DNA from 3 places in the Parasedimentitalea nitratireducens genome. Region 1 is predicted to be linked to each of the others. Evidence: riboswitches for the same ligand, from Rfam matches in the RefSeq annotation. Region 1 holds a riboswitch; each other region holds the start of a gene.
The links. Region 1 has a riboswitch for cobalamin ahead of AC2T28_RS10555 (DUF1636 family protein). Riboswitches for the same ligand answer to the same signal wherever they lie in the genome.
Positions count from the first base shown of each region.

Region 1 (10,379 bases):
GCTGATCTCACGGTTTCAACAGGCAGCAACGTTTATGCTGAACAGGTTGAACACGTCGAAATCACCTTGGCACCGTCGCCACCCCAATCAGGTCGTAAGGCTGTCCGTGCCCACTCCGACAGCTTGGTCTTAGACAAACTCAATTCACTTGCCGCGCTGACCTACGCCCCCGCAACCGAAGCATCACGTCGGTTTGGGGCGGGTGCAGGGCAATCCGATAATGACTGATTTGGAGGACGTATGATTAATACCCGAACCCTCAGCCTTGCAGAAATCGAAGAGTTATCCTTTGCCGCGCTTGTTGCTGCAGGCACCTCCCCCGAAAATGCGCGGCCGCTCGCGGTTGCGACTGCAGCTACAGAAGCTGATGGCGTGGCTAGTCACGGCCTGGCCTATATCCCGATCTATGCCGAGCATGTGCAGTGCGGGAAAGTTGATGGCCAGGCTGTTCCCAAACTGGAAAATCCCCGCCCAGGAATAATCACCGTGGATGCGGCAACGGGTTTTGCCCACTCTGCCATCGACAAAGGGTTTGAAAAATTAGTTCCGCTGGCACGTGAGCAAGGCGTAGCGGCACTGTCGATCCACAACTCCTATAACTGCGGTGTTCTGGGATACCACACCAACCGGCTGGCTGCTGCGGGGCTGGTTGGGCTTGGGTTTACAAATGCTCCAGCCTCGATTGCGCCATCGGGAGGATACAAACCCGTCGTTGGGACCAACCCATTTTCGATTGCCGCGCCGGGAATTGATGGAAAACCGACGATATTGATCGACCAGAGTGCCAGCACCATCGCCAAGAGTGAGGTGATGAAACATGCGCGCGAAGGAAAACCCATACCCGTTGGTTGGGCATTGGATAGCGACGGTAACCCAACAACAGATCCGAACGTCGGGCTCAAAGGTTCGATGGCTCCCTCGGGTGGATACAAGGGCGTCGGAGTCGCATTGCTGGTCGAGATGATGGCAGCCGCTCTCAGCGGTGCCTCTTTAGGCATCCATGCGTCTCCATTTTCCGGAACTGCAGGCGGCTCTCCAAAGACAGGGCAGTTCTTCTTGGCCATAGATCCGGAAGCAACATCAGGCGGCCTGTTCACCTCACGGATCACGGATCTGGCTAACGCGGTGCACGAGCAAGAAGGCGCCCATCTACCAGGGGACGGGCGCAGTGAAAAACGCGCTTTGGCGCAGACACAGGGCGTTGCGGTCAACTCCGCAACCCTTGCCCGGATCGAGCAACTGCTCGGTTAAGGGAATGCCTGCCGGGGGAGGCAGGCAAATTGGGCAGGTCAGAATAAGGCCTGTTCCAAATGCTCGAATGAGCCAACAGTGGAAGGGAGAGTTCCAATGTCAATCAAGCCTCCATTTACGGAGCTGGAGATCAAGAAGGCGGGGTCTGGATTCTATGAAGGATACAGTCTGCCGATTGCGCTCATCAGTAAGATCAGCATGGCTTTGCTGGTTATTTGGGCCCTTGTGTGGCCCGCCAACGCCAACAGTGCCTTGGGCAGCCTGAACTGGCGTATTTTAGGTGATTTCAACGCCTTCTATATCGTGATTGTCGGTGCATTTGCCTTCTTTCTGTTTATCGTCGCGGCCCTGCCACAAACTGGGAAACGGATTATGGGCCGAGCAGGAGAAGCGCCTGAATTCTCTAATTTTTCATGGTTCTCAATGATGTTTGGTGCCGGGTTGGGTGTTGGGCTTATGGTCTTTGCCACCGCTGAACCAATGGGCCTTTGGGGATCGAACCCTGTGGTTGTGGCTGGCGAAGTTGCGGGCAATACCGAAGAGGCGCTGCAATCGGGCTACCGCTACACCTTCTTGCACTACGGCATCCATGCTTGGGCTATCTACGTGGTGACCGGCTTGTCACTGGCCTACTACGCCTACACACGGGACATGCCATTGACGATCCGGTCGGCGCTGACGCCACTGTTCGGCAAATATGTGAACGGCTTGTTTGGTCACATTGTTGATGTGCTGGGTGTCGTTGCGACGATTCTGGGCGTATCAGTGACCATCGGATTTGGTGTCAGCCAGTTCATTGACGGGCTCTATGCAATCACAGGTATGGAGTGGATGATGGACATGTCTGGAGATGCTCCGGCACCGGGCACTGTAGGACTGGTCTCAGGGCTGGTTGTCATCATGGGTCTGTCGATCATCTCGGCAGTGTCCGGGGTTGGCCGCGGGGTGAAATACCTTTCGAACCTGAACCTGGTCCTTTCGATCATCTTGCTGCTGACCTTTGTGATTTTTGGCTCATTCCTGTTCGCAATGACCACCTATGCAACCGCACTGGTCGATTACATCCTGCACTTTGTCTCGCTCAGCTTTGGCGCATATGGGCCACAATCTGCGGATGCCTTTGCTGCGGCCCTACCTGAAGCAGCCAAACCCCTTTCTGGTGATCTGATGGCGGGTGCAACCAACGCCTGGGGATCCTTTGACGGGTTCAAATCGGGACTTGAAGGTGCCGCCGCAGAACTGCCCGAGGCAACACTGGCAGCTGTCTACGAAGCAGGCAACGCTGGACGTCAGTTTGGCTGGCAGGCCGGTTGGACCACGTTCTATTGGGCTTGGTGGATCGCGTTCTCCCCCTTCGTCGGCCTGTTCCTTGCACGAATTTCCAAAGGCCGGTCAGTGCGGGAATTCATTGTTGGCTGTGTTTTTGCACCAACCCTGGTCTGTTTTGCCTGGATGGCAATATTGGGTGGGACCGCGATCGACCTTGAATTGAGCGGTGGCGCAGATGGTGCGATCATCGGCGCGTCGAACACAGCAAAGCTGTTTGTTACCCTCAGCGAGATGCTGTCAGGTGGCTTCTTGTCGGCGATTACCGTGATGTGCGTGGTTCTTATCCTGACCTTCCTGGTAACATCAGCAGACTCAGGAATTTTGGTTATGAACACCATTATGTCCGGCGGCGAACAGGAAACAGGCCACAAGCACCGTATTGTTTGGGGCGTGATCCTGACGCTGGTGATTGGTACTTTGCTGATCGCTGGTAAAACAAATGGCGGATCAGATCCGATGGAGGCGTTAAAAAGTGCGATGATCATCGGTGCACTGCCCTTCACTATGGTTATGGGCCTGATGTGCGTGTCACTTGCCAAAGCCCTTTATCGAGACGGGCTGCGAGATAAACACAGCGCCGCAGTTACGGCACCCGCCGAGTAATCAAAGCATCCGGGTGGGCTGTAGTGGCCCGCTCGTTCCAAATTCTGTTGCGGTGAGTTTTTCCTTAGGTGGGTGGCAATTCTTTAGTGAAATGTAGCAGTCAAAATTCACACTTGGCCGTTTCATCTCAGCCAACCATGCGTGGTCCACGGCTTTACAGATTCTGCTACCAACGCATACCCGCAGCTCATGCAAACTGCCGTTAATGATCAGTCTCCGCCTATCGGGAAAGATGCGCATTTAGCGCCACGGTCGCGAAAATGGTGTTTGTGAACTTTGCTGGGACGTGTCCACTTAGCGATCCTCAACAGCCGCTATGAAGAACATTTCGGTCTTTGACATGTGTGTGCCAAATGGTGCATTCGACCTTGAACCGCTGAGCCTCCCCCAATCGAACACCGACGCTGTGCTCCCGACCATAAACAGCAGCGGTTGGGAGGCGAAAACAGTCTCAATTACAGCTGAGTCCAAGTTCTTAACTAACACCGTCACTCACCATCGTCGCTACATAGCTCGTCTTCGCGTCACTTGCGCCCTAGTATCGCGATAAAGAACATTCCTCCGACAAGCCCTGTTACGATGCCAATAGGCATGTCCTCTGGGGCCATCAAGGTGCGTGCAGCAATATCAGCCCACAATAGGAATATGCCTCCGAACAAGGCCGAAACCGGCAGAACTCGCAAATAGTCGCCGCCGGTAATCAGGCGCACGATGTGCGGCACCATAAGGCCCACAAATCCAATCATGCCGGAAAAGGCGACCATCACGCCAGTAATCGATGCGCCGATCACAAAGGTAGCAAGTCGGAACCGGGTCACGGGAATTCCTAACGTCGCAGCTGTTTCGTCACCGATGGTCATAGCATTGAGCCTCGTCGCTTGGGCCAGCAGCCAAAGCGCACAAGGCAGCAAAACGGCTAGCGGATAGATCAGATGGGACCATTGGGCCAAGCCCAGTCCGCCTAGCATCCAAAAAATCACCGTATGCGTAGCCCGTGGATCGCCTAGGAAAATAAGAACATTTGCACCAGCCATAATGACAAAAGACACAGCGACGCCGGTTAGAACCAGGCGGTCGGCGCTGGTGGCGTCAGCAAAACGCGACACGACCAATACTAAGGCAGTCGCTGCAAGCGCCCCCAGAAAGGCGAGAACTGGTACCGTCAGCAGTCCCAAAAACAATCCTGTGTGCAACAGTGCCAAGATTGCACCAAAGGCTGCACCCGAAGAAATGCCCAAAAGATGGGGATCAGCCAGTGGGTTGCGCGTGACTGCTTGCAACGACGCCCCAACCATAGCAAGCCCCGCGCCAACCAGAACCGCCAATAATGCGCGCGGAAATCGGATGTCCCAGACGATGGCAGCGCGGCCTTTGGACCAATTAGGCTCGCTCCACCCCATTCCAATCTTGTCGAAAAAAATACCCCAGACGGTTTCGATGGGCACAGACACCGCGCCCACCGAGATTGCAACGGACAAGGACAACGCAAGCGCCAAAAGGCTCAGAACGATGGTCAGTCCCAACGGAAATGTGTGGCGTTGCCCTTGGCCCATATTAGTTGCCCCAGAACCCAGCAGCCAGTTTCTGAACCGCTTTGATGTTGCGTGGCCCAGGGGTGGCCTCGACATACTCCAGCACGACGAAACGGTCGTTCTTCACCGCATCCATTTCAGCAAAAGCTGGGTTGTTCATCATGAATGCACGTTTTTCTTCGGCGGTGACATTGCCGTAGTTCACGATGACCACCACTTCGGGGTTACGCTCGACAACAGCTTCCCAGGTCACAGTAGCCCAGCTTTTCTCAAAGTCATCCATAATGTTCTGACCACCGGCAGCCTCGATCAGCGCGGTTGGCATCGCATAACGACCGGCTGTAAACGGAGTGTCTTCGCCGCTGTCATAGACAAACACCCGCAGTGGATCACCGGTTTCCAGACCGTTGGTGAAGGCGCTCAACTCAGCCTGATACCCGTCAACGAGGGTTTGGGCCTTGGCTTTGACATCAAAGATCTTACCAAGGTTCAACAGGTCATTGTACATGTCGTCCATGCTGACCTTGGGCTTCTCGCCGATGTGAATACAGCTTTCGGTCAGCTCATAGACATCAATTCCGAATGGGGCGAGAGTTTCAGGCGTCACTTCGCCGCCGACCTTCATGCCATAGTTCCAGCCGGCAAAGTAGAAATCCGCGTCAGCGCCGATCAGCACCTCTTTGGTTGGGTATTTGGCCGACAGTTCAGGCAAAGCCTCGACACCGGCGCGCATCTCTTCGTCCAGTGTTTTCCAGCCAGAGATGCCGGTGTAGCCGACCATTCGGTCCGCCAAACCCAGCGCCAGCATCATTTCGGTCAGGTTCACATCGTTGGATATGGCGGCCTTGGGCGGGGTGTCAAATGTGACCTGGCGGTTGCAGCTATCGACTGTGGTTTCTGCACTGCTTGCACTCGCGATCAGGCTCAGCCCTAGGGCCAGAGTTGTGTATTTCATAATGTCCTCAAGATTTTAGTTGGGAAGTTGAAAGGTTAGGTGTGTCTTGCGGCTCAGGGTCAGTTCATCTCGTTGGGCAAATACCGCAAAGGTCTGAGATACTAACTGTTCGGTCAGTGCTTCTTGTGGCGTGCCAAAGCTTTGCTGAGTGCCATTTTTCAGGACCAGGACACGGTCACAGACCTCAGACGCCAGGTTCAGATCATGCAAGGATGTCACGATCGTCAGGTCGAGATCGCGGATCAGTTGCAAAACTTCCAGTTGATGCCGGATATCCAAATGGTTAGTGGGTTCATCCAGCACCAATATCTGAGGATCCTGCGCCAGTGCCCGGGCAACCATGACACGCTGACGTTCGCCGCCAGACAGGGTTGATAGGCTGCGGTCTGCCAAGTCATGCAGTTCCATACGATCAATTGCAGCGTCGACCAGCTCTGCATCGCGTGGGCCGGACGTAGAGAACCCCATACGGTGGGGGATACGTCCCAAGGCAACGATTTCACGCACAGAGAGTGTCAAATCAGTCGGTTGTTCCTGCAAAACAGCAGCCACTTTGCGCGCCAGGGCGCGGGGCGGCATAGTTGATATCGGCTGCTCACCAATCAGGATTCTGCCACTCATCGGCCGATTAAACCCATAGATAAGCCGCAGAAGCGTGGTTTTGCCTGCTCCATTAGGGCCTACAATTCCCAGCACCTCTCCTGCCTCTAGGGCAACGGAGATTTCGTTTAGCAGCAGTGGTGCGCGTTTACGCGGCGCCCATGTGACGGCTTCTAGTGTTAACGATGTTGCGCTCATGAGACTGCCTGGTCCGTCGCTTCGATCGCCATTAAAGCTGCGGGTATCCGCGCCAGAGTCGTCTTGCGCAGTTTTCCGGGTCGGTCTACGGAACTACACCAACCGTCATGTAACACGGCGTATTGACGGGCAAATTCAACGAGATCACCGATATCTTCATCCGGCTCAATGTCGCCAAACAGATAAGACGCTTTGCGTGTGGCGTGATACGCCACGGTACAAGGCCGACTGCATCCTGCCATACAGGCTGTCCCTGCAATCTCAAAATCTTCGGCAATACTATCCCCGGCAGCTTCGATTGCGGCACGCAGCCGGTCAATCAACGCATAGCCGGGACGACAGATCTCTCCAGTATGTTTGCAGGATGTGCAGACGGTAATTCTATGTGTGGTAGTCCGGTGCATATCGCCCTCCGCGAAGTCGCGGGGTACGCACAGGTCAACCTAAATGTAGGGCATTCAAATGCCGTAAAAGCCATCTTGGCCTCCTATCCGGGACACCCCGCCCGGGTTGAGTTAACGTTCAAGATGGCAGGTCTCCTGACTCGCGGCTGTTGGCGTTCCCCACCTTCCCAGACCTTTGGCCCAGTGGCTTACGGAGGACGCACACCGCTTACAGTTGCGGGGGCAGTTACGGATTTGGCGCCTGTTGGCTACACCTCACCATATTCCCTTTTCATCCCGGAATGCGCTGTACGCCCGGGAACCATCGCGGCAAGTTGTGGCATGAAGGTAAGCTGGATGTCAATCGGGATTTCGGTGGTTTCATTCCCCACTCAAAGACAGTTTTTTGGAACCTACCGCTCTGCATGCGGTAACTTCTTAAGCGTACACTTTGGGCGGGGACACTCTACTTTGGGCGGGGACACTCTATTGGTACTGCTGTCTTTCTCATCATCCACTCCGCGGTAGTTACGATGAGCCAGAAACACTCCTTTTTTAAATGTCGCTATCTGGCCCCATAGGTGCTGACGTCAGACAAATCGCGGTAATGATATCTCTCGCCCAAACCATTCTGGGCGCAGTAACCGTGCTACAGTTTGTTGTCATGTTGATCTGTAACAAACAGCCGAATTAGCGGCTTGCTGATTTTGGCACCGACCTTGGGATATGGATGGCAAAAGCGGCACGGTTCCAAACAGCTGCGAGCAACGTCAAGCCTTGGCTCTGGACGGAACTGGATTTAAACAGGAAGGCCTAGGTGGATCCCAAACAATGAACCGTCACACGCGACCCGGCGCCTGCAAGCGCTATGGCGAAGCCGGTCCCTCGAAGGGAACCGGGGACCAATGCTGTGTGCCCTGTCAGGTTTGTCATGTGGTGGTCCCTTCTTGTAGACGAGCACGAAGGTCTACTTTGAGTACTTTGCCGTAATTGTTTTTCGGCAATTGCGGCACATAGATATACTCTTTGGGTCGTTTGAACCGCGCGATCTGGTCAAGGCACAATTGGTCGAGCGCGGAGGAAGCGGCCGTGCCAACCACAAAGGCCACAACCTCTTCGCCCCAATCGGCGTGTGGGCGACCAACCACCGCAACTTCGGCTACATCGGGGTGCGAGAGCAGCACCTCCTCCACCTCGCGGGGATAGATGTTTGACCCACCTGAGATGATCATATCTTTGGAGCGGTCTTGCAGGGTGATATAGCCATCTGCGTCTTTTGATCCCATGTCGCCCGTCCACAACCAACTATCACGGATAGTGTTCAGCGTAGCTTTTGGATTTTGCCAGTAGCCCTTCATCACGGTGGCGCCGCGCACCACAATCTCGCCAGTTTCACCAGGCGGAAGTTCTAGACCGGTTTCATCAAAAATGCGCACCAGAACCGCGCTTTGGGCCGTGCCTACGGAGTTAAGCCGTTCGCGCCACCGAGGATGGGATCGGTCGGCCACATCATGGCGGGTAAGGGCCGTGATGCCCATCGGACATTCGCCTTGACCATAGATCTGCACAAATCGCGCGCCCATTGTTTCGACCGCGTCAAGGATATCGGCCTCATACATCGGGCCACCAGCGTAGCTGATAGTGCGCAACCCTTCACCGATTTGCCCTGTCGCTTTGGCGTGGTCCACCAGGCGGCGCACCATGGTTGGCGCGGCAAACATTGAGATGCGGCCAATGGATTTGCCCAATGACAGGATCTCATCTGGTTCAAACCCACCACTTTCAGGGACCACATGGCGCGCGCCACGGATCACATGCATGAAGTTATAGATCCCTGCGCCATGCGACATAGGCGCGGCATAGAGGATGGCATCCTCGGCAAAGACTTCATCCACATCGGTGAAATACCCATAAGTCATCGATGCGACATTGCCACAAGTCATCATCACACCCTTGGGCTTACCGGTGGTGCCGGAGGTGTAGAACAGCCAGATCATGTCATTGCTGTCGAGTGGCACAGGGCGCGTCATCGGATCAGAGGCCAAAAGCGCAGCCCAGTCCTGATCGTCCACGCATATCGCCTGTGTCGTGAGGTCAGGCCCAAGTTTGTCGTCGCTCAAACACAGCGTAGCCTCTGCGTTTTCAAGGATCCAATCCGCTTCTTTCGGGTGCAGTTTGGCATTGATCGGAATGGCCGCAGCACCTGCAAACCATACCCCATACATAGCAATCAGATACTCAATCCGGTTGCCCATATAAATCGCAACCCTGTCGCCTTTGGACACGCCACGCGCCGCCAAACCCGCACCAAGGCGTGCTGCGGCGTCGCGAAATTGGGCGTAGTCCAAGTCGAGCGTTTCACCCGTTAACAGCGCGGGGCTGTCCCTTTTCGCCCGTGCAGTGCGGTGCAGCCATTCAGCTGGGTTCATGAGTGGGGCTCCAAGATCGAACAGTAATTCGCAACACCAGAGCCGCCCATATTAAACACAGCCGCTAATTCAGCACCAAGTTTTTGCAATGCTCCGGCCTGTCCCGTCACTTGCTGTGCCGCTAATACATGCATGGACACCCCCGTTGCGCCGACAGGGTGCCCCTTGGCTTTCAGCCCGCCAGAGAGGTTCACAGGCAAGGCGCCATCTGCCATCACTGTCCCAGCTGTAACGGCTTTGGAACCTTGGCCCGCAGGGGTCAGACCCATGGCCTCGTAAATCATCAGCTCGGCAATGGTGAAACAGTCATGCACCTCGGCCAGATCAAGGTCATTCACAGTGATCCCGGCCTCTTCATAGGCCAGCTCAAAGGCTCGGGCCGCACCAGCCAATTGCGTCATGTCACGGCGAGACATGGGCAGCACATCATTGACCTGACGGGCCGCACGAAACCCTGCAGCATGCTCGAAGCCATCGCGATCCTCTGCCACCATCACCAGAGCGGCAGCCCCGTCAGAGATTAGCGAGCAATCTGTCAGACGCAGTGGTGGTGCGATCAAGGGGTTCTTGTCACTTGGGGTGTTGCAGAAGTCAAAACTCACCTCGCGACGCATCTGCGCCAGCGGGTTTGACAGCGCATTGGTGTGGTTCTTAACCGCAATCCGGGCCAGTGTTTCGGATTGATCGCCAAAGGCCTGAAAATACCCATCGGCAATACGGCCAAAGATCTGGGGAAAGCTGACGCCTGCCTCTTCACCCTGATAAGAGGCCCCAGCGAGCGCTTTGGTCACGCCTTTGGTATCCTGCGTTGTCATCTTTTCCACACCGATTACAAGCACTGTCCGCGCGGACCCCGCCCGGATTGCATCCCGTGCTGCGTAGACCGCTGCCGAGCCAGAGGCACATGCGTTTTCAACACGGGTTGCGGGGGTGAAGCGCAGACGATCATCCAAGCCCAGAACCAGAGAGGAGGCAAAGGCATCCGGCACCATGCCGCTGTTGAAATGCCCCAGCCAGATTCCGTCGATCTCAGCGGGATCTATTCCGGCTTTCTCTATCGCTTCTGCCGCTGCGGTCTGTATGAGCTCTTCGAACCCCA
Region 1 is NZ_JBYAXC010000002.1:975,689-986,067, forward strand. Features, by position in the region: gene AC2T28_RS10525 (DUF3726 domain-containing protein) at 1-228, shown strand, start outside; gene AC2T28_RS10530 (Ldh family oxidoreductase) at 241-1,251, shown strand; gene AC2T28_RS10535 (BCCT family transporter) at 1,348-3,183, shown strand; gene AC2T28_RS10540 (FecCD family ABC transporter permease) at 3,708-4,736, opposite strand; gene AC2T28_RS10545 (ABC transporter substrate-binding protein) at 4,738-5,670, opposite strand; gene AC2T28_RS10550 (ABC transporter ATP-binding protein) at 5,686-6,468, opposite strand; gene AC2T28_RS10555 (DUF1636 family protein) at 6,465-6,872, opposite strand; cobalamin riboswitch at 6,981-7,193, opposite strand; partial or broken gene AC2T28_RS10560 (DUF4389 domain-containing protein) at 7,450-7,668, shown strand; gene AC2T28_RS10565 (class I adenylate-forming enzyme family protein) at 7,781-9,280, opposite strand; gene AC2T28_RS10570 (acetyl-CoA acetyltransferase) at 9,277-10,379, opposite strand, start outside.

Region 2 (10,379 bases), on a different contig from region 1:
GGCGGTGGCTCCGGCTCAATCTCGGTCGAATGGTGCCTTGCGGCCCCCGGTGCCCGTGCACTGATATTCGAGCAGCGTACGCACAGGTCTGAAAATATTAACCTCAACGCGACAAAGTTTGGCCTTACCCATCGCATGAGCCTGGTTATCGGACAGGCCCCACAATCGCTAAAGACCCAGGAACTGCCAGACACCGTCTTTATCGGCGGCGGCGCTTCGCAGGCGCTGCTGGACCAGTTGTGGCACATCCTGCCCCCCGGCACCCGCATCATCGCCAATGGCGTCACTTTGGAAACCGAGACCCTGCTTATGATGGCCCACGCCCAACACGGCGGCCACCTGCTAAAGGCCGAGATTGCCGAGGCAGGCCCCTTGGGCACCATGCGCGGCTGGGAACGTGCCCGCCCGGTCCTGCAATGGAGCATTACCCGATGAAAATCGCCGGTATCGGATTTCGCCAATCGGCCAGCACCGCCGACCTGCGCGCCGCAATTAGGCTGACCGGCTGCACCCAGCCCGACGCGCTGGCCTCGATCACAGCCAAGGCCAGCGCCCCGCAGATGCAGCAACTGGCGAAAGACATGAACTTGCCAGTGGTCGCACTGGCCGAAGATGACATTCTGGGCATTGAAACGCCCACCCAATCCGACCGGATCCAAGCCCGTTTTGGCACCGGATCCTTGGCCGAGGCCACAGCCCTCGCCGCCGCTCAACAGGGCCAGCCAGATGCAACCGTGCAGCTGCTGGCCCCCCGCGTTATCACAGACAATGGCCTTGCCACCGCGGCAATAGCCCAAAGGACGACAACATGACCGTACATTTCATCGGCGCCGGCCCCGGTGCCGCCGACCTGATCACCCTGCGCGGCCGCGACCTGATCGCAGCCTGTCCCGTGTGCCTCTTTGCTGGCTCGCTAGTACCCGAGGCCTTGTTGCAGCACTGTCCCAAGGGCGCCCGCATCATCAACACCGCCTCGATGTCGCTGGACGAGATCATGACTGAGATCCAATCGGCCCATGACGCCGGTCACGACATCGCGCGTCTGCATTCCGGCGACCTGTCGGTCTGGTCCGCCATGGGCGAGCAACTACGCCGCCTGCGCGCGCTGGATATTCCCTACGACGTCACCCCCGGCGTTCCTGCGTTTGCCGCTGCATCGGCTGCGCTTGGCGCAGAACTCACCCTGCCCGGCGTGGCCCAGTCGCTGATCCTGACCCGTACCTCGGGCCGCGCGTCATCCATGCCAGACGGCGAAACACTTGAAAACTTCGCAAAAACCGGCGCAACCCTGGCCATTCACCTCTCGGTGCATGTGCTAGAGGAAGTCATCTCCCGCCTGACACCCCACTACGGCGGCGACTGCCCCGTGGCTATTGTCTGGCGCGCCACCTGGCCCGACCAGCGTGTGGTCAAGGCAACGCTTGAAACCCTGGAAGACGCCACCGGCGGCGAACGCGGCCGCACCGCACTGATCCTGGTGGGCCGCGCCATCGGGGCCGAGGAGTTTGACGAAAGCTGCCTCTATGCGGGCGACTATGACCGCCGCTATCGCCCCGTCGGCACCGATCCGCGTTTTCCGGAAGGAACCGAGTAATGTCCCAAAACCCACCCGGCCTGATGATCTCTGCCCCCTCCTCGGGCACTGGCAAAACCACTGTGATGCTCGGCCTGCTCCGCGCCCTAGCCGAAGACGGCCTGTCGGTGCAGCCCTTCAAATCCGGCCCCGATTACATCGACCCGGCCTTTCACCTTGCGGCCGCCAAACGTGCCTCGTTCAACCTTGATACCTGGGCGATGGATAGCACCCTGCTGGATGCTGTCGCTTCACAGGCAGAAGGCGCAGAAATCTGCATCGGCGAAGGCTCCATGGGCTTGTATGATGGCGTCGCCACGCGAGGCCAAACCGCCTTTGGCACCAGCGCCGAAACCGCCAAACGCATGGGCTGGCCAGTCGTTTTAGTGGTCGATGTGGGCGGTCAGGCGCAGTCTGCCGCCGCAACGGCACTCGGTTTCAAGAACTACGACCCCGAGGTGCCATTTGCCGGCGTCATCCTCAACCGCGTCGCCAGCCCGCGGCACGAACGGCTGACCCGGCTGGGCATGGAAAAGGCTGGCATCAAGGTGCTCGGCTCGCTGCCTCGTCGCGGCGACCTGACCCTGCCCGAACGCCACCTTGGCCTGATCCAGGCGGTTGAACACCCTGATCTCGAAGAAGCCATTTCAGGCTACGCAACCTTCTTGCGCGAAAACGTCGACCTCGACGCGATCAAGGCTGCAGCCCTATCTGGCCCAGCCCCAACCGCTCAACCGCTACCCACTCCACCTGTCCAACGCATCGCGCTTGCTCGTGATGCAGCATTCTCGTTCACCTACCCGCACTTGCTGACTGGTTGGCGCAACGCTGGGGCCGAGATCCTGCCGTTCTCGCCTCTGGCTGATGAAGCGCCAAGCCCAGACGCCGATCTGGTCTGGCTCCCCGGCGGCTACCCTGAACTCCACGGTGGCACGCTGGCCGCAGCAGAGACTTACCGCGCGGGCCTGCGCAAACATGCCGAGACCAAACCGGTACACGGCGAATGCGGCGGCTACATGGCCTTGGGAGAGGCGCTGATCGACAAGCAAGGCAACCGTCACCAGATGGCCGGGTTACTAGGGCTTGTGACCTCTTACGAGAAACGCAAATTTCACCTCGGCTATCGCCGCGCGGTGCTGGATGCTCCTATGCCCGGTTTTGACGCAGGTGCTGCTCTGCGCGGGCACGAGTTCCACTACTCGACCATTCTGGACGAACCCGACGCCCCGCTGGCGCAAGTGTTTGACGCCGACGGCAACCCAGTGCCTGAAACCGGATCGATCAAGGGCAATGTCAGCGGCACCTTCTTCCATTTGATCACCGGAGAACGCAGATGAGTGGCTTTGTCAGCTTTGTCTCCTCTGGTCCCGGCGATCCGGAATTGCTGACCGTTAAGGCGGTGAAAAGTCTGGAAGCCGCTGATGCGGTGCTGTTTGACGATCTGTCCTCCGGTCCGATCCTGGACCATGCCCGCGAAGATGCCGATCTGGTTGGTGTTGGCAAACGCGCCGGTCGCCCCTCGCCCAAGCAAGACCACGTCAGCAAACTGCTGGTGGATTACGCCCGGTCTGGTGCCAAGGTTGTGCGGCTAAAATCCGGTGATTCTGGTGTCTTTGGTCGGCTCGAAGAAGAAATCACAGCCCTGCGCGAAGCAGGTATCAAATACGAGGTCATTCCCGGCGTTACCGCAGCATCCGCAGCAGCTGCGGCGGCAGGTATCCCGCTGACCCGCCGCCTGACCGCCCGGCGGTTGCAGTATATCACTGGCCACGACGTGACTGGAGAGCTGCCCGAAGACCTGAACCTGACCGCGCTGGCTGATGCCAATGCAACCACTGTGGTCTATATGGGCAAACGCACCTTTGCCGCGCTGGCGGAACTGCTGATATCCCATGGGTTACCCTCGGAAACCCCAGCTATGCTTGCACTGGCCATTTCGACACCGGAACAAGAGCTGTCGCATCACACCGTTGGTGAGCTGCCAACCCTACTGCGTGAACTCCAAACCACCGCCCCGGTGCTGATCCTTTATGGGCCTTTGGCTGAGTCGGAATGAGCGTGCCAACCCTGACCCTGTGCCGTACTTGCCGCGACGCCGATCCGACCCTGCCGGATCAACTGCGCGAGGCCGTTGCAGTTGCTGGGCTGGAGGTCAAAGTGCAACAGGTGGACTGCATGTCGGGCTGTAAACGCCCGCAAACCCTGTCGGTGCGCCAAAGTGGCAAAACCGCCTATTTGTTTGGTGAGGTTTCAACAGCGGATATTCCCGACATCCTAACCTTTCTGAGCCTGTTCAATGACAGCACGGACGGCAACCTTGCCGACGCCCGTCCACTGGGCGGGTTGCGGTTCAAGGCCCTCGCGCGAATCCCTGCGGATATTGACTAAATCCGAGGGCAGCGCCTGACCTTGGGGAGGTGCAAAGCGCCTTCCCGGGGGGAAGGTCAGGCGCTGCCCGTCCTCACGTCCGGGCTAAATGCCCGGTAATGGAAGGATAAGTCGCAACAACCCTCCCAAACCGTCGGTTTCAAACTTGACCCTGCACCACCCCATCGGGCACATTGGCGTGATATGGTGTCCGCACAGCGCAAAGCGTTAGGACTGAAACGGGAATGAGGAACGGCGGACCCAATCGCGGCGCCGAGACCTCAACCGCCCCCGCGACTGTGAGTGGCGAGCGGCTTTCCAAACCACTGTCGGGCAACGGCCCGGTGGGAAGGGGAAAGTTGGCTGTGACCCACGAGTCAGGAGACCGGCCGTATGGAACGCAAATTGATGCCGTCGGGTGTGACGGTAAGGAGAGAAAATATGACGACTAAAACACTGAACGCTGCCGCCGCCGGATCCCGTTTCCTGCCAGCTGTTTTCGCAATTGTTCTGGGCCTGGGTGTGATCACCCTAACCGGCCACGTACAGGCAGCCGCCCTGCATGACGCCGCACATGACGTGCGTCACGCAACTGGCTTCCCCTGCCACTAACCAATGTATAGCCGCATTTTAACCAGCGCGTTGTTCGCTGGTGCTGCAGCAGGGTTGATTGCCGCCCTGCTGCAGTTGGTATTCGTGCAGCCTGTTCTGCTCCACGCCGAGCTTTATGAGACCGGTGAGTTGGTGCATTTCGGCGGTACACCTGTGTCCGCACATCCCGAGCTGCCCGGCTTTGACGCCATGCGCGACGGGCTAAGCATCGTGTTCACCATGCTGACCTATACCGGTTACACGCTGGTTTTGGTGGCGCTGATGTCCATGGCCGAAACGCGAGGTGCCGAGATCAATGCCCGCACCGGGCTGCTCTGGGGCCTGGCTGGCTTTATCGCCTTCCACCTGGCACCAGGCTTTACGCTTGCGCCCGAAGTTCCAGGCGTTGCCGCAGCGGATGTTGCCGACCGTCAGGTTTGGTGGGGCGCAACGGTGGCAACCGCAGCTGCTGCCATGTGGTTGATTGCCTTTGGCACCAACAAGATCAGCTACCTGATCGCAGCAGCCCTGTTGATGGCACCGCACCTGGTTGGTGCACCTGAGCCTGATACCTTTGCTGGTCCGGTTCCAACCGAGATCGGTGCCCTGTTTGCCGCCCGCGCCTTTGGCGTTGGTCTGGCCGCCTGGGCCCTGGTTGGCACCTTTGCCGGATACTTCTGGCAAGTCGAAGGTCAACGCGCCGAGGCCTCAGCCTGAACAAGCTTACCTCCCCCTTCGCCAGAAACGGCGGAGGGGTTTTACTTTATGGAGGACGAAAATGTCCCGCCCACTCGCACTTTTTGCCATTGGTCTGATCTTTGGTGGCGGCGCTGGTTTTGTGATTGCCGCTGGCAATGGCGTGACCTTCGAAGGTCATGATCACAGCGATCCGTCGCAACACGCCGGCATGGAAATGCAGGCCGAAATGGCCAGCCACGATCACGCTTCGGCTGTAAACCTGCCCGCCGGGGAGGATGCCCCAGGATTGGAAGTCAAGCTCACCAAAGACCCGATGGCGGGTTGGAACTTGCACGTCATGCCCAAGAACTTCCACTTCTCGCCCGAGAACGCCTCGAAAGAGGACGCCGACGGTGAAGGCCACGCGCATGTCTATATCAACGGCACCAAGCTGGGTCGCCTGTACGGCAACTGGCTGCACATCGGTGACCTGCCCAAGGGTGACGTCGAAGTGAAGGTTTCGCTGAACGCCAACAGCCATAGCCCGCTGATGGTCGATGGTGCGCCCGTCGAGGCCTCGGTTTCGCTGCAAGTCGAATAAGATCATGGTCAGCGCCTGACCTTGGGGAGGTGCACAGCGCCTTCCCCGGGGAAGGCGCTGCACGGCGTTGCCGGACACAACTCCTAAAACATCTTCCCACATTTGGAGCCTAACAATGATCGACCTCACCCTAATTGGTATCGGCACCGGCAACCCACAGCACCTAACGTTGCAGGCCATAGACGCCCTGAACGCGGTTGATCTGATCCTTATCCCCAACAAAGGCGCGGGCAAAGATGATCTGGCCGGTTTACGACGTGAGATCTGCGATCAAGTCATTACCAACACCGATGTCAAACTCGTCGAGTTCGGCTTGCCCACCCGCGACCCTAAGACCGTCGACTACCACCAGAGGGTCGACGACTGGCACGATGCGATTGCGCTGGTCTGGGCGAAAGAAATTCAGACGCACCTGCCCGATGGTGGCAAGGTTGGTTTTCTGGTCTGGGGTGATCCATCGCTGTACGACAGTACCATGCGTATTGCCGATCGTTTGCAGCGCCAGCAAGACATCAACCTGACTGTGATCCCCGGCATCACCTCGATCCAGGCTCTGACTGCATCCCACGCGATCCCGGTCAACGAAATCGGCGCGCCGTTCACAATCACCACAGGCCGTCAACTGCGCGATCACGGCTGGCCCGACAGTGCCAATACTCTGGTTGTCATGCTGGATGGCGAATGTTCATTCCAGAGCATTGATCCTACTGGCGTACAGATCTGGTGGTCGGCCTATGCTGGCATGAAAGAAGAGATCCTGATTTCCGGGCAACTGAGCGATGTCTCCGAGCAGATCATCAAAACCCGTGCCAGAGCCCGTGCAGATCATGGCTGGATCATGGATATCTATCTGTTGCGTCGATAATTATTCGTACCGCAAACTCACGCTGACGCGCGTTGCATTTCTGTTAATAGGCCGCAATACCTACATAAGACATTACAAACGAAACGATAATTGGCGCGGTTTATTAGTACCCATGGATAATACTGAGAACAAAAAAGTAAGAACGTCCGTCCGCGAGCGCTCGGACGCGATCAAGGATTTTCGCTGCAAAAATCTAATTGCAGTGATCGAAGATCCAGCGGACATCAAAAATATCGGCACCGTCATCCGAAACGTAAATGCTCTGGGTGCAGAGAAGGTTTACATTGTGGACCCACGCAAGGCGCTTCCTGATGACTGGCAAGAAATGCGCGAGCGCAAATCCCTTTCAAAGACCTCGGTCTCTGCGGTCAAATGGACCTTTGTAAAGCGGTTTGACAGCACCCAGGCTTGCCTAGACCATTTGGAAGAACAGAACTTCGCTTCAGTGGTTACGTCTCCTCATATCAAAGGCAGAACCAACGTCTATTTGCACGAAGGAGATTTTACCAAACACACCAAACTCGCGGTTTGGTTTGGCAACGAAAAACGCGGCATCAGCGAGATGGCCGTTGAGCGCAGTGAGATGTGTGTTGCAATCCCTATGTTTGGAATAATCGAAAGCTTCAATTTGGGAACAAGTTCGGGAATTGTTCTGTATGAGATCACCAAACAGAGACGTGATTACCAGAGCAAATACAGACGAGGACGGCAAAAAGGCAAGCGCAGCGAACCCCTCCCAACCGTCATGCCACGTAACGAATAGCCAGGCATTTGTTCCGCGATTGAACACGTTCTAGATGGACGTCGTTTCGTTCTACCAAAGTGGGCGTCTTGAGATTGGTATGTCTAGCACGACAAGTTTACCATCAGCCGTTCGAACATACCGTCAAAGGCCTGCACTTCGCGGGACCAGTGGTCTAGGTGCCCTTCTGCCTGAAGCCGGTTGGCGGCCTCGGCTCCGACCATGTCTGCGACAGAGTTTTTGTCGCCCATATGGTGCAGGACGTCTGAGACCATCGGCAGAACTTCCTGTGGAGCCTGGCCTCCATAGGTCTGGCAAAGCAGTTGTAGTCTCTGACTACCACGATCCAGGTCCTGTTTGGAATACTCACAAAGATCTTCGGCCCCAAACGACAGCGGAGTCATCCAATAGGACAGATAGGCCAAGTCGCGAGTGCGAGGTCCGGGGCCGCAGAGGTCGAAATCTACAATGGCCTTGGGCACACCCTCGTGGGGCTGGAACATTCTTCTGCTCTAGGTGCAGCAGAAACTGGTGAATGGTGTCGCTCTGGGGCCCCGTAAATCGCCGCACCGAGTCGCCAACCCGAACAACCGAGTTGATATTGCCGCCGTCCAGAACCTGTTCGTGTGTGTCGGAACTCATTGCAATGTCATTTGCAATTCATACTGCCCAGCAGTCTCGGTTGCGCCAAGGGATGCCATAAGCCCCTGAAACACCCGATCTTCCTGCTGCACATTGATCAGCCGCAAGGGTGTATCGGGCAATTGGCGTTGAACCGCAGTAAGCAAGGGTTTTCCTAGCCCTTGTCCACGCGCAGAAGTATGAACTGCCAGCTGATGAACCGTCCCCGATTGGGCGCCGACCACGGCATAGGCCTGCAGCTTTGCCCCGTCATACGACGCAAGGCAAATTAGCTGATCCCCAATGGCCAGCATCGAGTCATCGTCGTTTTGCCACGACGGTGTCCAGTCCCGAACCTCAGCAACCTGCGCGGCGATGTCTTGCCAGTGGGTCTTGGTAAAACCGTTTGCGGCTGGCGTATCCTGTTGCAAAATCGGCAGGCTATAACAATCCAGCAGTCGGTTCTGTGTCATACCCAGTGAGTAATACAACCCTGCTGCGGCTTCATTATCGCGCAGGACTTCACACTGGAATGAACAAATGCCGAGGCCACGCAAATGGCCCAGACAATCCTCAGCCATAGCGCGTGCCAAGCCACGAGACCGGAACTGCGGTCGGGTTCCACTCGAGATCAAGTACCCCTTATCCCCCCGTATCGAGGTCAGCCAGACGGCGGCAACCTCGCCATCGACAATTGCAACGCGTGAGCTCTCCAGATCCAGCCCGCGCTGACGCATCATCATCTCAAAATCCTGAAGGCTCAGTTTCATCGGCACCGAATAATCCGAGAAGGCATCCAGCATGGTCAGGTGTAGCTGGTCAAAGCTGACCTGGGTGGCGGGGCGTATTTCAAACATCTCGGACTTCTTTGTTCACGGTGGCAACAGGTAGGCCTAAATTCTGCGGTCGGCGTTGCACACTTGATGCCATCCCCGGCCACTCTTCAAGGGCTTTTGTGTGTTGAAAATCATTTCTCGCACCTTGGTGCCAGTTCATGCTCGCAGCTCTTGCGCAAGATTTTTGTTCACTATATGTTCCCATCCAAACCCACCAACTTTAGGACAGAAAATGATCAAGGGAAGCTGCCTGTGCCAAGGCGTGAAATTTCAGATATCGGGCGAGCCATCGTCGCTGAGCTATTGTCATTGCTCCAGATGTCGCAAATCAACAGGCGTGTTTTCTGCGTTTCTGATTGGTAAAGCTGATGATTTGGAAATCACCGAAGGTCACGATCAAATCGCCAAGTATGGTGCAGGTCCTGATGCAAAGTTTGATCGGTGTTTTTGTAAGACCTGTGGCACGGCTCTGGGAGACCTGGCAACGGGTGATATCTATGTCATTGCTGCCTCGGCTTTGGATGATGACCCCAAAGTGCGGCCTTCGATCCATATTCACACCACCTCTAAGCCAGATTGGTACAAGATAGCCGATGATCTGAAAAAGTTTGAAGGCGATTACATCCCCCCGGAATAAAGCGCGCTCCCTACCTCAGATCATTCCCTTGCCTTTGCCATACCAATCCCCCTGTTCGGCCTTAATTGCACTGTCGAGCAATTTGGCAAAGGCAAGCGGATCCTGGGTGCCACCGTCCTTGCCGCGATAGTGGTAAGGGATCACCACCGAGGGTTTGAATTCGTTCACCGCGCTGGCGGCGGCGGTGATATCCATGGTGAACGGCAGGTTCATACACAATAGCGCGATATCGATATCCCGGAGTGCGCGCATTTCCGGCACGTCTTCTGTATCGCCCGACAGATAGATCTTTGCCCCGCCCAGCGTCAGCACATAGCCGTTATCACGGCCTTTGGGATGATATTTCAAACGGTCCGACGTTGTGTTGTAGGCGGCGATCGCCTCGATCCCGATGTGGCCAAAGCGGGCTTTCTCGTCATTGCCAATCACCTGCGCACGCGGGGATAGGTCAAAGTTCATCTTGTCCCGCGCGCCTTTGTTGGAAATCAGAGTTGTGGTGTCGGTCATCACCGCTTTTAAGGTGTCGTTGTTCAAATGATCGCCATGATGATGGGTGATCAGAACCAAATCCGCATCAGGCAAGCCAGCGTATTGAACTGGGTCCCCAACTGGATCCACATAGACCACGCCCATCGGTGTATTCAGAACCAAGGAGGCATGGGAAATTGGCGTCAGTGTGATCGCGCCAAAGACAAAGGAAAACACGTGATTGTCAGCGGCGGCGACAACAGGCGTGACAGCTAGGCTTCCAGCTGCGGCAATAGTTGTTTGCATGAATGTACGGCGTGAGAACATATTTTCCTCCGGGCATGAAACTATTCTGCTCAGCTAAGAAAATAAGGCAAACTCAGCAAATTCCACCCCAAGC
Region 2 is NZ_JBYAXC010000003.1:493,818-504,196, forward strand. Features, by position in the region: gene cbiE (precorrin-6y C5,15-methyltransferase (decarboxylating) subunit CbiE) at 1-435, shown strand, start outside; gene AC2T28_RS13080 (cobalamin biosynthesis protein) at 432-812, shown strand; gene cobM (precorrin-4 C(11)-methyltransferase) at 809-1,594, shown strand; gene AC2T28_RS13090 (cobyrinic acid a,c-diamide synthase CobB) at 1,594-2,910, shown strand; gene cobA (uroporphyrinogen-III C-methyltransferase) at 2,907-3,629, shown strand; gene AC2T28_RS13100 (DUF1636 family protein) at 3,626-3,961, shown strand; cobalamin riboswitch at 4,129-4,348, shown strand; gene AC2T28_RS13105 (CbtB domain-containing protein) at 4,382-4,552, shown strand; gene AC2T28_RS13110 (CbtA family protein) at 4,556-5,248, shown strand; gene AC2T28_RS13115 (hypothetical protein) at 5,310-5,810, shown strand; gene cobF (precorrin-6A synthase (deacetylating)) at 5,926-6,675, shown strand; gene AC2T28_RS13125 (TrmH family RNA methyltransferase) at 6,638-7,438, shown strand; gene AC2T28_RS13130 (hypothetical protein) at 7,522-7,920, opposite strand; gene AC2T28_RS13135 (GNAT family N-acetyltransferase) at 8,056-8,895, opposite strand; gene AC2T28_RS13140 (GFA family protein) at 9,107-9,511, shown strand; gene AC2T28_RS13145 (MBL fold metallo-hydrolase) at 9,527-10,306, opposite strand.
Region 2: it holds a riboswitch for cobalamin, as region 1 does, so the genes downstream of both, AC2T28_RS13105 (CbtB domain-containing protein) here and AC2T28_RS10555 (DUF1636 family protein) in region 1, are expected to answer to the same signal.

Region 3 (10,379 bases), on a different contig from region 1:
CAGCTTTTCTCAAAGTCATCCATAATGTTCTGACCACCGGCAGCCTCGATCAGCGCGGTTGGCATCGCATAACGACCGGCTGTAAACGGAGTGTCTTCGCCGCTGTCATAGACAAACACCCGCAGTGGATCACCGGTTTCCAGACCGTTGGTGAAGGCGCTCAACTCAGCCTGATACCCGTCAACGAGGGTTTGGGCCTTGGCTTTGACATCAAAGATCTTACCAAGGTTCAACAGGTCATTGTACATGTCGTCCATGCTGACCTTGGGCTTCTCGCCGATGTGAATACAGCTTTCGGTCAGCTCATAGACATCAATTCCGAATGGGGCGAGAGTTTCAGGCGTCACTTCGCCGCCGACCTTCATGCCATAGTTCCAGCCGGCAAAGTAGAAATCCGCGTCAGCGCCGATCAGCACCTCTTTGGTTGGGTATTTGGCCGACAGTTCAGGCAAAGCCTCGACACCGGCGCGCATCTCTTCGTCCAGTGTTTTCCAGCCAGAGATGCCGGTGTAGCCGACCATTCGGTCCGCCAAACCCAGCGCCAGCATCATTTCGGTCAGGTTCACATCGTTGGATATGGCGGCCTTGGGCGGGGTGTCAAATGTGACCTGGCGGTTGCAGCTATCGACTGTGGTTTCTGCACTGCTTGCACTCGCGATCAGGCTCAGCCCTAGGGCCAGAGTTGTGTATTTCATAATGTCCTCAAGATTTTAGTTGGGAAGTTGAAAGGTTAGGTGTGTCTTGCGGCTCAGGGTCAGTTCATCTCGTTGGGCAAATACCGCAAAGGTCTGAGATACTAACTGTTCGGTCAGTGCTTCTTGTGGCGTGCCAAAGCTTTGCTGAGTGCCATTTTTCAGGACCAGGACACGGTCACAGACCTCAGACGCCAGGTTCAGATCATGCAAGGATGTCACGATCGTCAGGTCGAGATCGCGGATCAGTTGCAAAACTTCCAGTTGATGCCGGATATCCAAATGGTTAGTGGGTTCATCCAGCACCAATATCTGAGGATCCTGCGCCAGTGCCCGGGCAACCATGACACGCTGACGTTCGCCGCCAGACAGGGTTGATAGGCTGCGGTCTGCCAAGTCATGCAGTTCCATACGATCAATTGCAGCGTCGACCAGCTCTGCATCGCGTGGGCCGGACGTAGAGAACCCCATACGGTGGGGGATACGTCCCAAGGCAACGATTTCACGCACAGAGAGTGTCAAATCAGTCGGTTGTTCCTGCAAAACAGCAGCCACTTTGCGCGCCAGGGCGCGGGGCGGCATAGTTGATATCGGCTGCTCACCAATCAGGATTCTGCCACTCATCGGCCGATTAAACCCATAGATAAGCCGCAGAAGCGTGGTTTTGCCTGCTCCATTAGGGCCTACAATTCCCAGCACCTCTCCTGCCTCTAGGGCAACGGAGATTTCGTTTAGCAGCAGTGGTGCGCGTTTACGCGGCGCCCATGTGACGGCTTCTAGTGTTAACGATGTTGCGCTCATGAGACTGCCTGGTCCGTCGCTTCGATCGCCATTAAAGCTGCGGGTATCCGCGCCAGAGTCGTCTTGCGCAGTTTTCCGGGTCGGTCTACGGAACTACACCAACCGTCATGTAACACGGCGTATTGACGGGCAAATTCAACGAGATCACCGATATCTTCATCCGGCTCAATGTCGCCAAACAGATAAGACGCTTTGCGTGTGGCGTGATACGCCACGGTACAAGGCCGACTGCATCCTGCCATACAGGCTGTCCCTGCAATCTCAAAATCTTCGGCAATACTATCCCCGGCAGCTTCGATTGCGGCACGCAGCCGGTCAATCAACGCATAGCCGGGACGACAGATCTCTCCAGTATGTTTGCAGGATGTGCAGACGGTAATTCTATGTGTGGTAGTCCGGTGCATATCGCCCTCCGCGAAGTCGCGGGGTACGCACAGGTCAACCTAAATGTAGGGCATTCAAATGCCGTAAAAGCCATCTTGGCCTCCTATCCGGGACACCCCGCCCGGGTTGAGTTAACGTTCAAGATGGCAGGTCTCCTGACTCGCGGCTGTTGGCGTTCCCCACCTTCCCAGACCTTTGGCCCAGTGGCTTACGGAGGACGCACACCGCTTACAGTTGCGGGGGCAGTTACGGATTTGGCGCCTGTTGGCTACACCTCACCATATTCCCTTTTCATCCCGGAATGCGCTGTACGCCCGGGAACCATCGCGGCAAGTTGTGGCATGAAGGTAAGCTGGATGTCAATCGGGATTTCGGTGGTTTCATTCCCCACTCAAAGACAGTTTTTTGGAACCTACCGCTCTGCATGCGGTAACTTCTTAAGCGTACACTTTGGGCGGGGACACTCTACTTTGGGCGGGGACACTCTATTGGTACTGCTGTCTTTCTCATCATCCACTCCGCGGTAGTTACGATGAGCCAGAAACACTCCTTTTTTAAATGTCGCTATCTGGCCCCATAGGTGCTGACGTCAGACAAATCGCGGTAATGATATCTCTCGCCCAAACCATTCTGGGCGCAGTAACCGTGCTACAGTTTGTTGTCATGTTGATCTGTAACAAACAGCCGAATTAGCGGCTTGCTGATTTTGGCACCGACCTTGGGATATGGATGGCAAAAGCGGCACGGTTCCAAACAGCTGCGAGCAACGTCAAGCCTTGGCTCTGGACGGAACTGGATTTAAACAGGAAGGCCTAGGTGGATCCCAAACAATGAACCGTCACACGCGACCCGGCGCCTGCAAGCGCTATGGCGAAGCCGGTCCCTCGAAGGGAACCGGGGACCAATGCTGTGTGCCCTGTCAGGTTTGTCATGTGGTGGTCCCTTCTTGTAGACGAGCACGAAGGTCTACTTTGAGTACTTTGCCGTAATTGTTTTTCGGCAATTGCGGCACATAGATATACTCTTTGGGTCGTTTGAACCGCGCGATCTGGTCAAGGCACAATTGGTCGAGCGCGGAGGAAGCGGCCGTGCCAACCACAAAGGCCACAACCTCTTCGCCCCAATCGGCGTGTGGGCGACCAACCACCGCAACTTCGGCTACATCGGGGTGCGAGAGCAGCACCTCCTCCACCTCGCGGGGATAGATGTTTGACCCACCTGAGATGATCATATCTTTGGAGCGGTCTTGCAGGGTGATATAGCCATCTGCGTCTTTTGATCCCATGTCGCCCGTCCACAACCAACTATCACGGATAGTGTTCAGCGTAGCTTTTGGATTTTGCCAGTAGCCCTTCATCACGGTGGCGCCGCGCACCACAATCTCGCCAGTTTCACCAGGCGGAAGTTCTAGACCGGTTTCATCAAAAATGCGCACCAGAACCGCGCTTTGGGCCGTGCCTACGGAGTTAAGCCGTTCGCGCCACCGAGGATGGGATCGGTCGGCCACATCATGGCGGGTAAGGGCCGTGATGCCCATCGGACATTCGCCTTGACCATAGATCTGCACAAATCGCGCGCCCATTGTTTCGACCGCGTCAAGGATATCGGCCTCATACATCGGGCCACCAGCGTAGCTGATAGTGCGCAACCCTTCACCGATTTGCCCTGTCGCTTTGGCGTGGTCCACCAGGCGGCGCACCATGGTTGGCGCGGCAAACATTGAGATGCGGCCAATGGATTTGCCCAATGACAGGATCTCATCTGGTTCAAACCCACCACTTTCAGGGACCACATGGCGCGCGCCACGGATCACATGCATGAAGTTATAGATCCCTGCGCCATGCGACATAGGCGCGGCATAGAGGATGGCATCCTCGGCAAAGACTTCATCCACATCGGTGAAATACCCATAAGTCATCGATGCGACATTGCCACAAGTCATCATCACACCCTTGGGCTTACCGGTGGTGCCGGAGGTGTAGAACAGCCAGATCATGTCATTGCTGTCGAGTGGCACAGGGCGCGTCATCGGATCAGAGGCCAAAAGCGCAGCCCAGTCCTGATCGTCCACGCATATCGCCTGTGTCGTGAGGTCAGGCCCAAGTTTGTCGTCGCTCAAACACAGCGTAGCCTCTGCGTTTTCAAGGATCCAATCCGCTTCTTTCGGGTGCAGTTTGGCATTGATCGGAATGGCCGCAGCACCTGCAAACCATACCCCATACATAGCAATCAGATACTCAATCCGGTTGCCCATATAAATCGCAACCCTGTCGCCTTTGGACACGCCACGCGCCGCCAAACCCGCACCAAGGCGTGCTGCGGCGTCGCGAAATTGGGCGTAGTCCAAGTCGAGCGTTTCACCCGTTAACAGCGCGGGGCTGTCCCTTTTCGCCCGTGCAGTGCGGTGCAGCCATTCAGCTGGGTTCATGAGTGGGGCTCCAAGATCGAACAGTAATTCGCAACACCAGAGCCGCCCATATTAAACACAGCCGCTAATTCAGCACCAAGTTTTTGCAATGCTCCGGCCTGTCCCGTCACTTGCTGTGCCGCTAATACATGCATGGACACCCCCGTTGCGCCGACAGGGTGCCCCTTGGCTTTCAGCCCGCCAGAGAGGTTCACAGGCAAGGCGCCATCTGCCATCACTGTCCCAGCTGTAACGGCTTTGGAACCTTGGCCCGCAGGGGTCAGACCCATGGCCTCGTAAATCATCAGCTCGGCAATGGTGAAACAGTCATGCACCTCGGCCAGATCAAGGTCATTCACAGTGATCCCGGCCTCTTCATAGGCCAGCTCAAAGGCTCGGGCCGCACCAGCCAATTGCGTCATGTCACGGCGAGACATGGGCAGCACATCATTGACCTGACGGGCCGCACGAAACCCTGCAGCATGCTCGAAGCCATCGCGATCCTCTGCCACCATCACCAGAGCGGCAGCCCCGTCAGAGATTAGCGAGCAATCTGTCAGACGCAGTGGTGGTGCGATCAAGGGGTTCTTGTCACTTGGGGTGTTGCAGAAGTCAAAACTCACCTCGCGACGCATCTGCGCCAGCGGGTTTGACAGCGCATTGGTGTGGTTCTTAACCGCAATCCGGGCCAGTGTTTCGGATTGATCGCCAAAGGCCTGAAAATACCCATCGGCAATACGGCCAAAGATCTGGGGAAAGCTGACGCCTGCCTCTTCACCCTGATAAGAGGCCCCAGCGAGCGCTTTGGTCACGCCTTTGGTATCCTGCGTTGTCATCTTTTCCACACCGATTACAAGCACTGTCCGCGCGGACCCCGCCCGGATTGCATCCCGTGCTGCGTAGACCGCTGCCGAGCCAGAGGCACATGCGTTTTCAACACGGGTTGCGGGGGTGAAGCGCAGACGATCATCCAAGCCCAGAACCAGAGAGGAGGCAAAGGCATCCGGCACCATGCCGCTGTTGAAATGCCCCAGCCAGATTCCGTCGATCTCAGCGGGATCTATTCCGGCTTTCTCTATCGCTTCTGCCGCTGCGGTCTGTATGAGCTCTTCGAACCCCATATCCAGCGCGCCAAAGGGGGTGTGCCCCCAACCAACAATCTTTGCGTCCATAGATCCCTCCACTACTTTGATTGCAGGGTAGCGGGGCATGTGCGACAAGATGATCCGTGAAAATACGTAGGTTTCCATGAAAGACGATCTCGAAACTCTTGTCTTTGATCATTCACCAGTTGGATTGATCTATGCTGAAAACCGTGTGATCCGCCGGAGCAATCCACGGTTCGCTCAGATGTTTGGCTATCGGAATGGCGAGTTGGACGGGCATTCCCTATCTAAGCTTTATCCTTCAATCGAAGAATATGAACGCATTGGCAATCTGGGCCTACGCAAGATGCATGGCTCTGGTGAATATCAAGACGAACGGATCATGAGTCGCCGTGACGGGGCGCATTTCTGGTGCCGGGTGCGCGGACAGTCGATGGATCCGCAAACACCTTTTGCACGGTCGGTATGGAGTTTCGCGGATATTTCGGACCATCGACCAATAGCAGATATGACCGCACGGGAACGGCAAGTCGCTAAGATGATGGCAGAGGGCCTGACCAGCAAAGAGATCGCAAGAGATTTGGACATTTCTCCACGCACTGTCGAAGTGCACCGAGCACGGTTGTTGGAAAAATTCGAGGCGCGCAATTCGCTGGAGCTGATCGCCCGGTTGGCAGGTCTGCCAATCTAGACAGATCATCAGGCAGTAGGCGAAAAGCCAAAAGCCTTCACTGAGGAGACCTTGCTGTGTCCAGTATTAGCATTGTGCAAAGCGACTAACCTGTGCTTTTGAGACCATCGGATGCATAGACCGCTCTATCTGAACTAGCCGTAACGAATGCCTTATTTAGGCCAGCTCTGCTCTCCAATCTGTCAATGCAATTTCCGAGCACTGTCGAAGCTGGAGATTGCCTTAGTTTTCTTCGGACTCCCTGGCTCTTGATGGGCTCGTTGGCACCGGTCCTTCGCTGCGGTCAGCCCCAACGGTAGAAAAGCACCGATAGCGACATTTGCAAAGCCTGACCGCAACTCACTCAGATGGGACGTGAATGGCCCACAGCCGACCTTGGTGCGTTTTCGTCTAGTGGTGGCTCCCAGCCCTTCTACGACATTGGTGCGCGGGGCAGCAAGGAAGACGTCTGAAGAAAGAAAGGCGAGGAGTGGTCATTCGCCGCCAACAGTGTAAATATTCATTGACCAATATGGGAATTTAGTATCGGGCGAGCCTAAATAGAAAGCTGTTCCAGCAGCCAATCCCGAAACAACACCGCAGGCCGAGAGGCCTCTCCGATCGACAGGTAATAGCCTTCTTTGCCCGGGATTGAAGCTGCATGCGCTCGTGCAAGTTGGTTCGTGCGAATAGCATGATCGGCTAGAAGTTCGCTGACGAGTGCAACACCATTGCCTTGAACGGCCAGGTTCAGTGCCATGCCATAAGAGTCCACAAAAAACGATGGGGGATGCCCACCACCATGGGTTTCGGCCCAGGCCTTCCAGCCACCAGATGTCCCAACGGCCTCGATCAGGGGAAGATCCTCGATATCTCCGTGAAGCGCGGGCGACTTGAGGGCAATCAACCTGTTTGGTGTCAAAAGCTCAGCATTCTTACCGCCTTGTTTTTGTGATCCAAACCGGATTTCCACATCAGCCTGGGCTGAATGAAAATCGTCTGGCCAAGTGGCACTTTGAATCCGCAGATGTATGTCCGGGTGTCGCTTGGAGAAATCTGGCAAATAGGGCGCGATGACCCATTGGGCCATGCTGACCGATGTTGCAACGGTCAGGAAGTTTTCTGGTGTCCCCACATCAAATGGATCTGTTGCAGCGGCAAGCGAGTCCAGCGCAGCGGCGACCTGCGGCAACAACCTTCGCCCATCATCGGTCAACGACAATCCCCGCGCCTGCCGGATAAACAGCGCAACACGAAGCCGAACTTCCAATGATTTCACCTGCTGGCTCACGGCCGATTGCGTCAGGCCAATTTCTTCTGCGGCGGCGGTAAAACTCAGGTTGCGCGCAGCGGCTTCAAAGGCACGGAACCACGTGAGCGGCGGAAGGGATTTGGCCATTGATCAAGTCACCCATTAGTCTTGCTAATACCTTAGCACATAAATCATTTGTTTGTCTCAAAAACAAGCTGATCCGATAGTCGCGCAGCAGCGAACAGGAGAATGATAATGCACCCCGACATCCGAAAAATCGTGACCTATGACGAAGAGGTTTTGGTTGAAGGTTTTCGCAAAACCGACACGCCGTGGCGCATGTTTGCGGTTGCAGCCGTGGTCCGAAACCCGTGGGCGGGACGGTTTGTCGAAGACCTGAAGCCAGAAATTCAGGCCTATGGACCGGTTCTGGGCGAGATGATGACCGACCGGATGATCCGTCTGGCAGGTGGTGGCGACGCTATCGAAGCCTATGGCAAAGCCGCGGTTGTGGGGTTGAATGGCGAAGTTGAGCATGCCTCGGGACTGATCCATACACTTCGGTTTGGCAATCACTATCGCGAAGCGGTAAGCGCGAAATCCTATCTGGCCTTCACCAACACCCGTGGCCCGGCCAACGCGCCAATCATGGTGCCCCTGATGGACAAAAATGATGCAGGCCGTCGCTCACATTACCTGACGATCCAGTTTTCGATCCCTGACGCGCCACGCGACGATGAAATCGTTGTTGTGCTTGGTGCCGCAACAGGAGGCCGCCCGCATCACCGCATTGGCGACCGGTATCAGGATCTGAAGGATTTGGGACATGATGTCGACAACCCAGCAGCGGTTTGATCTGGATGATCTGTCTTATGTCACCTCGGGCAACGGCCCGCTGGTTGTGCTCATCCACGGGGTCGGCTTGCAGGCCGACGCCTGGTGCGGACAGATCGACGCCCTTTCAACCGAATTCACAGTGATGGCCATCGATATGCCCGGACATGGCGCCAGCCCGGTGCCCGACGCTGACATGACATTGGCCGACTATAGCAATGCCATCGCCTCAGCCCTGCCTGAGGCGGCACTGGTTGTCGGCCATTCGATGGGAGCCATGATAGCGCTCGATATGGCGTCCCGCTTCCCAGATCGGGTACGCGGTTTGGCCGCGCTGAATGCGATTTACAAGCGCTCAGCTGCTGCGCGGGATGCGGTAATGGCACGGGCGGCAAGCCTTGATGGGCAGGCAACACCCGATTCCAGCGCAACTCTTGAACGCTGGTTCGGGGCTGCGCTGACACCTGAACGGGAAGCCTGCCGTAGCTGGCTGCAAGATGTCGACCCTGCTGGGTACGCAATGGCCTATCGGGTCTTCGCCAGCGAGGACGGCCCAAGCGAAGCACACCTCAGGTCCCTGCCCTGCCCTGCGCTTTTTGTCACCGGCAGCGAAGAACCAAACTCAACCCCGTGTATGTCGCGCAGCATGGCGGCACTTGCTCCGCGTGGCCGAGCCATCGTGGTCGACGGCGCGGCCCACATGATGCCGATGACCCACGCACGACAGGTGAATACAGCCCTTCAAGAGTTTGCACGGGAGGTTTTACAATGAGCACAATAGATCCACGCGCCCTGCGAACCGCCTTTGGCAGCTTCATGACCGGGGTCACGGTTGTGACCGCGCGCAGCGCAGACGGGACACCTGTTGGTTTTGCCGCCAATTCCTTTGCCTCGGTCTCGCTGGACCCGCCGTTGCTGCTGGTCTGTCCGGGCAAGTTTTTGTCGAGCTATGACAGCTTTGCCAATTGCACGCATTTTGCAGTCAACGTTCTGGCAGAGGGACAGGAAGAGGTCTCGAACACGTTTTCCAGCTTCAAGGGGGATCGTTTTGCACAGGTGGCCCACCACCTTGATCCAAATGGTGTCCCGCTGATAGATGGTGCAATTGCTCAGTTTTCCTGCACTACTCACCAAATTCTGCCCGCTGGGGATCACTGTATCCTGATTGGTCAGGTTCAGGGCTATACCCACACGGGCGCACCCGGACTTGGCTACGTTGGCGGGCAATATTTCAGCCTTGGAGTGGAACGCGCCGCGTTGGACGATACGCTGGAAACAGCAGTCTGTGGCGCAATTATCAAAGACGCTGGCCACGTGTTGCTGGAACAGACACCGCAGGGGTTCCGCCCTCCGCAAATTACCAGCACGGATCGGGGCCAGATCCGTCGACATCTATGCGAAGAGCTCGAAGCGCGCGGCATAGAGCTCCGGCTGGAGCAGGCTTATTCAGTGTTTGACGACCGGCAGTCAGGTACGCACTTCGCCTATTTCCTTGCAACCAGTACCTCTGCCCCGTCGGGCGACACGCTGCAAGTCGTGCCTATCCAAGACCTGCCTGGCCTGGCCTACAGCTCACCCGCCATTGCGCAGATGATGGCGCGGTTCGCCCTAGAGGCACGCACCGGAGGCTTTGCCCTGTACCTCGGCGACGCACAGCGCGGCGACATTCACCCCTCTTCTGAAAGGATCTGACCCATGGAGTTTTCACTCTTTGCCCATATGGAACGCCTCACCCCGGATCAGCCCCATGATGTGCTGCACAATGAATTCATCAGCCTGTGCAAAATGGCGGATGAAGGGGGAATGCGGGCGGTTTGGACCGGCGAACACCATGGAATGGAATTTACCATAGCCCCGAACCCGTTGCTCACACTGGTTGATCTGGCGCATCACACCAAAAACATACAACTGGGCACAGGAACGGTGATTGCGCCATTCTGGCATCCGATCAAGCTGGCCGGCGAAACGGCTGCCGCAGACGTGATGACGGGCGGACGGATCGAACTGGGGATCGCACGTGGTGCTTATTCCTATGAGTATGAACGCTTGATGCCGGGGATGGATGCCTGGGAAGCTGGGCAGCGTATGCGTGAATCCACGCCATTACTGCAAAAGCTATGGGCCGGTGATTGCGCGCACGATGGAGAGTTCTATAGCTTTCCTTCTACCACCTCGGCCCCCAAACCACTTCAAGAAAACGGGCCGCCCATTTGGCTTGCCGCACGAGACCCCA
Region 3 is NZ_JBYAXC010000004.1:4,399-14,777, reverse strand. Features, by position in the region: gene AC2T28_RS13635 (ABC transporter substrate-binding protein) at 1-695, opposite strand, end outside; gene AC2T28_RS13630 (ABC transporter ATP-binding protein) at 711-1,493, opposite strand; gene AC2T28_RS13625 (DUF1636 family protein) at 1,490-1,897, opposite strand; cobalamin riboswitch at 2,006-2,218, opposite strand; partial or broken gene AC2T28_RS13620 (DUF4389 domain-containing protein) at 2,475-2,693, shown strand; gene AC2T28_RS13615 (class I adenylate-forming enzyme family protein) at 2,806-4,305, opposite strand; gene AC2T28_RS13610 (acetyl-CoA acetyltransferase) at 4,302-5,456, opposite strand; gene AC2T28_RS13605 (response regulator transcription factor) at 5,533-6,081, shown strand; gene AC2T28_RS13600 (LysR family transcriptional regulator) at 6,617-7,459, opposite strand; gene AC2T28_RS13595 (amino acid synthesis family protein) at 7,568-8,167, shown strand; gene AC2T28_RS13590 (alpha/beta fold hydrolase) at 8,139-8,918, shown strand; gene AC2T28_RS13585 (flavin reductase family protein) at 8,915-9,838, shown strand; gene AC2T28_RS13580 (LLM class flavin-dependent oxidoreductase) at 9,842-10,379, shown strand, end outside.
Region 3: it holds a riboswitch for cobalamin, as region 1 does, so the genes downstream of both, AC2T28_RS13625 (DUF1636 family protein) here and AC2T28_RS10555 (DUF1636 family protein) in region 1, are expected to answer to the same signal.